3 regions of the Streptomyces sp. M2CJ-2 genome follow, and region 1 is predicted to be linked to each of the others. Evidence: riboswitches for the same ligand, from Rfam matches in the RefSeq annotation. Region 1 holds a riboswitch; each other region holds the start of a gene.
What was found. Region 1 has a riboswitch for cobalamin ahead of JL475_RS15305 (cobalamin biosynthesis protein). Riboswitches for the same ligand answer to the same signal wherever they lie in the genome.
Positions count from the first base shown of each region.

Region 2: linked by a shared signal. The riboswitch ahead of JL475_RS28355 (energy-coupling factor ABC transporter permease) and the one ahead of JL475_RS15305 (cobalamin biosynthesis protein) in region 1 are both predicted to bind cobalamin.
Region 3: linked by a shared signal. The riboswitch ahead of JL475_RS13880 (ribonucleoside-diphosphate reductase subunit alpha) and the one ahead of JL475_RS15305 (cobalamin biosynthesis protein) in region 1 are both predicted to bind cobalamin.

Region 1 is NZ_JAESIF010000016.1:85,424-87,675, reverse strand. Features, by position in the region: gene JL475_RS15315 (inorganic phosphate transporter) at 1-358, shown strand, start outside; gene JL475_RS15310 (hypothetical protein) at 402-623, shown strand; cobalamin riboswitch at 776-916, shown strand; gene JL475_RS15305 (cobalamin biosynthesis protein) at 1,039-2,004, shown strand; gene JL475_RS15300 (cobyric acid synthase) at 2,001-2,252, shown strand, end outside.
Region 2 is NZ_JAESIF010000050.1:10,284-12,535, forward strand. Features, by position in the region: gene JL475_RS28350 (ABC transporter substrate-binding protein) at 1-351, opposite strand, end outside; cobalamin riboswitch at 527-736, shown strand; gene JL475_RS28355 (energy-coupling factor ABC transporter permease) at 766-1,473, shown strand; gene JL475_RS28360 (energy-coupling factor ABC transporter substrate-binding protein) at 1,470-1,823, shown strand; gene cbiQ (cobalt ECF transporter T component CbiQ) at 1,830-2,252, shown strand, end outside.
Region 3 is NZ_JAESIF010000014.1:34,573-36,824, reverse strand. Features, by position in the region: gene JL475_RS13880 (ribonucleoside-diphosphate reductase subunit alpha) at 1-1,204, opposite strand, end outside; cobalamin riboswitch at 1,329-1,499, opposite strand; gene JL475_RS13875 (GNAT family N-acetyltransferase) at 1,538-2,044, opposite strand; gene mctP (monocarboxylate uptake permease MctP) at 2,123-2,252, opposite strand, start outside.

The DNA.
Region 1 (2,252 bases):
GGCCACCCGGATGTTCGTCGCCTGGGGCCTGACGCTGCCGGCGGCGGCCCTGGTCGGGGCCATCGCCGAACTGGTCTGCCGAGCCGGCAGCTGGGGCACCGCCGTCGTCGCCGTCTTCCTGGTCGCCTCCAGCGCGGCGATCTGGAAGATCTCCCGGCGGGAGATCGTCGACCACACCAACGTCAACGACCACGATGCCGCCGACGGTTCGGCCGCCACCGCCGAGGAGCCGGCCGGCGTGGTGACCGCCGCCATGGCCGCGGTGACCCCGCCCCCGGCCGGCAGCCCGGCCGAGGAGCTCTCGGCCACCATCCCGGCCCCGGCCCCCACCGACCCGGCCGCCAAGACCACCGTCTGACCGCGCCTCGGCACGAAGGAAGACACGAAGGAAGAAGAGCACCATGAAGATCGACTGGGCGGCCCTCGGTTCCGTCTTCGGCGTCAGCCTCGTGGTCACCGTGGCCCTGGTGGCCCTGTTCACCCTCGGCATCGTCGGCCTGTCCCGCCATGAGCGGGCCGTGGCCCAGGGCCGGTCCGCGGCCCTGGCGGTCGCCGGCGCCTACGCCTGCTTCGCGGCCTGCACGGCGGCGGTGGCGTACGGGATCTATCTGATCATGGCCTGATCATGGCTTGATCACGGCCTGATCAGGGTCGTCTCCGTCCGACGGGCGGTGCGGGGCTTCGCGCCCCGCACCGCCCGTTCGCGTTCCCCCACCGGAACCCCTCTGTGGGCCTCAGCACACTTCAGCCTCGCAGGTCAAAGGCAGGTTGACGGTTCTTCCGGACCGTGGTGGACTGCCGAATGCCAATGCGGCGGCAGGAGAGGAAGCCGGTGGAAGTCCGGCGCGGTCCCGCCACTGTCACCGGGGTGAACACCCCGGGAGCCAGGAACTCTCACCGCCGGTCTCGTCGAACCAGGGCGTGGACACCCTGAGTGAGGACATATCACCATGCCCGGCTGCCCGTCGAGGTCGACCAGCGACGCCCCACCCCGGCTCGGGGCGGACATCTCCACCGGATCCCCCACCGGCTGAACCCGTGGGTGCCGATCGCGAGTTCGCGTACGGCGCCGCCGCCGGCCTCCTCGGCGACCTGCTTCTCGGCGATCCCCGCCGGGGGCATCCGGTCGCCGCTTTCGGGCGGGCCGCGGCTGCCGTGGAACGGATGCTGTGGCGGGACGACCGCGGCCGGGGCGCGTTGCACACCGCCGTCTGCGTCGGTGGGGCCGTCGCTCTGGGGAGCCTTGCCACCCGGTGCGTACGCTCCTCCCCCGCCGCCTCGGTCGCCCTGACCGGCGCCGCCACCTGGGCCGTCGTCGGCGGGACGTCGCTGGCGGTCGAGGCCCGCACCATCGGGCGGGCCCTTCAGGCCGGGACCGCCGAGGGCATCGAGGCGGCGCGGGCACGGCTGCCGCACCTGTGCGGGCGGGATCCGCAGGCGCTGGACGCCGACGGGATCGCCCGCGCGGTGGTGGAGTCCGTCGCCGAGAACACCTCCGACGCCGTGGTGGGCGCCCTGGTGTGGGGCGCCGTCGCCGGGGTGCCGGGACTGCTCGGGTTCCGGGCCGTCAACACCCTGGACGCCATGGTCGGCCACAAGTCGCCCCGGTACCGGCGCTACGGCTGGGCCTCCGCCCGCCTCGACGACGTCGCCGGGTGGCCCGGGGCGCGGCTGACCGCCGTACTCGCCGCGGTCGCCGGGCCGGACCCGCGGGGCGCCCTCCGGGCGTGGCGCGCGGATGCCGCGAAGCACCCCAGCCCCAACGCCGGCCCCGTGGAGGCGTCCTTCGCGGGCGCGCTCGGCGTGCGGCTCGGCGGAACGCTGTCCTACGCCGGGCGGGTCGAACACCGGCCCGTCCTCAACGGCGCCGGCCGTCCCGTGGCCGTGGCGGACATCGACCGGGCGGTACGGCTCTCGCGGCGCGTCGGCTGGCTGGCGCTCGGCGTCGGTGCCGCAGCGCGGATCGTCGGTACGCGGATCGCCGGGAAGGGGCACAGGTCATGAGCGGTGGGGGTCTGCTGGTCGCCGGTACCACCTCGGACGCCGGCAAGAGCGTCGTGACCGCCGGGATCTGCCGGTGGCTGGTACGGCAGGGTGTCAAGGTCGCGCCGTTCAAGGCGCAGAACATGTCGCTGAACTCGTTCGTGACGCGCGAGGGCGCCGAGATCGGGCGGGCCCAGGCCATGCAGGCCCAGGCCTGCCGGGTCGAGCCGACCGCACTGATGAACCCCGTGCTGCTCAAGCCGGGCGGC
Region 2 (2,252 bases), on a different contig from region 1:
CTCGGCGGTGAGGGGTTCGCCGTCGCTGAACTTCACGCCCGGGCGCAGGGTGTAGGTGTAGGTGCGGCCGTCGTCGGCGATCTCGGGGAGCGCCTTCGCCAGGGCGGGCTCGAGTTCCAGGTCGGCGTCCCGGGCGAGCAGCCCGTCGAAGATCTTGGAGTTGCCGTCCTTGCCGTAGCCGAGCAGCGGGCTCAGGGTGTCCGGCTCGGAGGCGACCCCGATCACCACGGACTCGGCGGACCCGCTGCCGCCCGCGGCGCCGTCCGTGCCGCCGGTCGGTGCCGAGCAGGCGGCGACCGCGGCGGCCATGGTCGCCGCGACGGCGGCACCCTTTATTCGTCGGGTCGTCATCGAATTCCACACCTTTGCTGCCCGGATCTCGTTGTTGCATATTAGTTGCAGCAGGGTTCTGCCCAGCACCCCCTCCCCTCATTCCCGCGCTTCGGCGGACCGGGACCGCGAGGTACGCGCTGCGGGGCGCCGTCCGCGCCCCCCGGGTGTGCTTGTCAGCGGGCCGAAACGGGGTCTACTGTCGCCACGCCTTGGTGAACGGGAAATCCGGTGTGATGCCGGTGCGGCCCTCGCCACTGTGATCGGGAAGTCCGGCTCCGGCCCCAGGCCCTGTCCCCCGACAGGACCGAACGGCAGCCACTGGGTCCCCCTCGGACCCGGGAAGGCGGAGCACGGGCGGTGGTACCCGTCAGCCAGGAGACCGGCCAAGGCGCGTCAACCATCCACGAGGTGCTGGAGAGGGTCTGCTGAGCCATGCACATAGCCGAGGGTTTTCTACCACCGGCGCACGCGGTCGCCTGGGGCGTCGCGTCGGCGCCGTTCGTCGTCCACGGAGCCCGGTCGCTCACCCGTGAGGTCAGGGAACATCCCGAGAGCACGCTGCTGCTGGGCGCGTCGGGAGCGTTCACCTTCGTCCTGTCCGCGCTGAAACTGCCCTCGGTGACCGGGAGTTGCTCCCATCCCACCGGCACCGGGCTGGGCGCCGTCCTGTTCCGGCCGCCGGTCATGGCGGTGCTGGGCACCATCACCCTGCTGTTCCAGGCCCTGTTGCTCGCCCACGGCGGGCTGACCACGCTCGGCGCCAACGTCTTCTCGATGGCGGTCGTCGGGTCGTGGGCGGGGTACGGGGTCTACCGGCTGGCGCGGCGGTACGGGGCGCCGCTGATGGCCGCGGTGTTCTGCGGCGCGTTCGTCGCCGACCTGTCGACGTACTGCGTGACGAGTGTGCAGCTGGCGCTCGCGTTCCCCGACCCGGGCAGCGGATTCCTGGGGGCGCTCGGCAAGTTCGGCTCCATCTTCGCCGTCACGCAGATCCCGCTCGCGGTGAGCGAGGGGCTGCTGACGGTGCTGGTGATGCGCATGCTGGTGCAGTCCAGCAAGGGCGAACTGACCCGGCTCGGGGTGCTGGTGGCCGGGCTCGGGAAGAAGTCGGCGGGCGCGGGCGAGGCGGTGGCCCGATGAGCCGGAACGCGAAGATCAACTCCCTGTTGCTGCTTCTGGTGGCCGTGCTCGCCGTGGTGCCGCTGGTGTTCGGGCTCGGCGATCACAAGGAGGAGCCGTTCGCGGGCGCCGACGCGGAGGCGGAGGCGGCGATCACCGAGATCGACCCGGACTACGAGCCGTGGTTCTCGCCGCTGTACGAACCGCCGTCCGGGGAGATCGAGTCGGCGCTGTTCGCCCTCCAGGCGGCGATCGGCGCGGGCGTGCTCGCGTACTACTTCGGACTGCGACGGGGGCGCCGGCAGGGGGCGCAGCGGGCGCAAGGGGTCGCCACCGAGACGGACTTCGACGACGCGGGACCCGGGGCCTGATCCCCCGTGCTGCCGATCGACGCGGCGGCGCACAGCAGTCGCTGGCGCCGCCGTCATCCCGTGGACAAGGCCGTGCTCGGGCTGGGGCTCACCGTGCTGGCGATCTCGCTGCCGCCCTGGCCGGGAGCGGCCCTGGTGCTGCTGACCGCGCTCGCGGTGCTGCTGGGCCCGGCGGGGGTGCCGGGCCGGCGGCTGTGGCGTGCCTACCGGGTGCCGCTGGGCTTCTGCGTGACCGGGGCGCTGACGCTGCTGGTGCAGGTGGGCGGGCCGGACGGGTTCGTGGCCTGGGCCGACGACGGGCCGTCGCGTGCCGGGGAGTTGCTGCTGCGCACCTCGGCGGCCTCCCTCGGGGTGCTGTTGTTCGCCTTCACCACGCCGATGTCGGATCTGCTGCCGCGCCTGGTACGGGCCGGGGTGCCCGCTCCCCTC
Region 3 (2,252 bases), on a different contig from region 1:
GGGTGCGCATCATGCGCCCGTACAGCTCCCGCGCGGGGAGCGTCCTCGTCGCCAGACCCGCCGCCTCGGCCGCCCGGTAGGCAGCGTCGAACTCCTCGCCCCACAGGTCGACCAGGTCCGGGACGTCGGACGGGGAGAACAGCGACCACGGCGCGTCGGCGTTCACCCGGCGCATGAACTCGTCCGGTACCCAGTGCGCGAGGTTCAGGTTGTGCGTACGGCGGGCGTCCTCACCGGTGTTGTCGCGCAGCTCCAGGAACTCCTCGACGTCTGAGTGCCAGGTCTCCAGGTAGACCGCCGCCGCGCCCTTGCGCCGGCCGCCCTGGTTCACGGCGGCGACCGAGGCGTCCAGGGTCTTCAGGAACGGGACGATGCCGTTGGAGTGCCCGTTGGTGCCGCGGATCAGCGAACCGCGGGAGCGGACGCGGGAGTAGGCCAGACCGATGCCGCCGGCGTGCTTGGAGAGGCGGGCCACCTGGTGGTAGCGGTCGTAGAGGGAGTCCAGTTCGTCCTTGGGGGAGTCGAGGAGGTAGCAGGACGACATCTGGGGGTGCCGGGTGCCGGAGTTGAACAGGGTGGGGGAGGAGGGAAGGTACTCCAGGCGGCTCATCAGCTCGTACAGCGCGGCGACCTCGTCCACCGAGCGGGCGCTGTCGTCCTCGGCGAGACCGGCGGCGACCCGCAGCAGGAAGTGCTGCGGCGTCTCGACGACCTTGCGGGTGACCGGGTGCCGCAGCAGGTAGCGGCTGTGCAGGGTGCGCAGGCCGAAGTAGCCGAAACGGTCGTCCGCGTCGGGGTCGATCAGCGCGTCGAGACGGGCCGCGTGCAGCAGGACGAACTCGGCGGTCCGGTCCGCGACGAGGCCCTCGCGGTGGCCCGTCGAGATCGAGGAGGTGAACGACGTGACACCCTGCGAGGCGGCCTCGGCACGGATGCCGAGCGTCAGCAGTCGTGCGGCGAGCCGGGAGTAGGCGGGGTCCTCGGAGATGAGCCCGGCTGCCGCCTCGGTGGCCAGTTCCCGCAGCTCGGTCTCGTCCGCGTGGGCGGACCGGCCGCGCAGCGCGGCGGCGGCGACCCGGCCGGGGTCGGCGTCGGGGAGGTCGGCGGTCAGCCCGGTCAGGGACCGCAGCAACGCGGCACCGGGGCCGTCGCTCGCGTCGGTCGGGCCGACCGCTGAAGCAGGATCGGCTGGCGCGATGGTCACGTGGGGCTCTCCCTCGCTCGGCACGGGGCCTCGCCGAGGGCAGCGGGCAGCACACGGGCACGCGCACGCGCCTCGCGTCCACCGGCCCATCCCACGAGGCCCGGACGTCAGGCACCCGGACCGGACGGCCGGGCGCACTGTCGGCAGGTCCTCGGACTGAAGCCCGTGCGGGCACGCGGGAAACGCGGACACGCACAAGTACACCGTTGCGGGACAGTTCCGGATTCGCACCGGATTCCCCTGCGGCGACAGCAAGCATGAGCATACATCTTGTGCCGTCTGTCGCCAGCAGGCCCATATCTTGTGTCAGGGTGGTGCTGGAGCGCGGTGATGTCAGAGCGTCAGCTCGTAGGTGAGCAGCATGATGTCGTCCAGGTCCGGCAGCGGGTTCCAGTCGCGCTCGGGGGTGCGGGTGAAACCCAGCCGTTCGTAGACGCGGTGGGCGGAGCGCATGGTGCGCTGGGTCGACAGCACGATCCGCCGGCACCCCTCGACCGCCCGTGCCCGGTCGACGCAGGCGCGCACCAGGGCCTCTCCGGCGCCCCGGCCCCGGCCCGCGCGGGCGACCGCCAGCATCCGGATCTCCGCCTCGTCCGGCCCCGCTATGTCGGCCATCGGACCGGGGCCCGGCACGAAGGTCACCCCGCCCAGCACCGTCCCCCGCTCCACGGCGACCAGCACCTCGGCGGCCGCCGCCCGCCCCGCCACGTCCCGGAGCCGGCCGAGGTACGCGTCGCTCTCCCCGAAGTCCAGCAGCCCGTCCAGCAGGTAGGCCTGCGCGGTGATCTCACCCAGTTCCGCGTACTCGCCGGGCTCCACCGGCCGGATGACGATGTCCATGGTGCGAGTGTGCCGGACGGATACGACAACGGGCCGCCGGATTTCTCCGGCGGCCCGTCACCCGATGTGCCCGGGGCGTCAGTGGGAGCTGCCGGCCGTGGCCGGCGGGAGCTCCACCTTGACGCCCGGGTCGCCCGCGTCCGCCGTGTAGTCCTCCGGCCTGGTCTGGTCGATGCCCTCGGGCGCCTTGAGCGACCTCATGACGAAG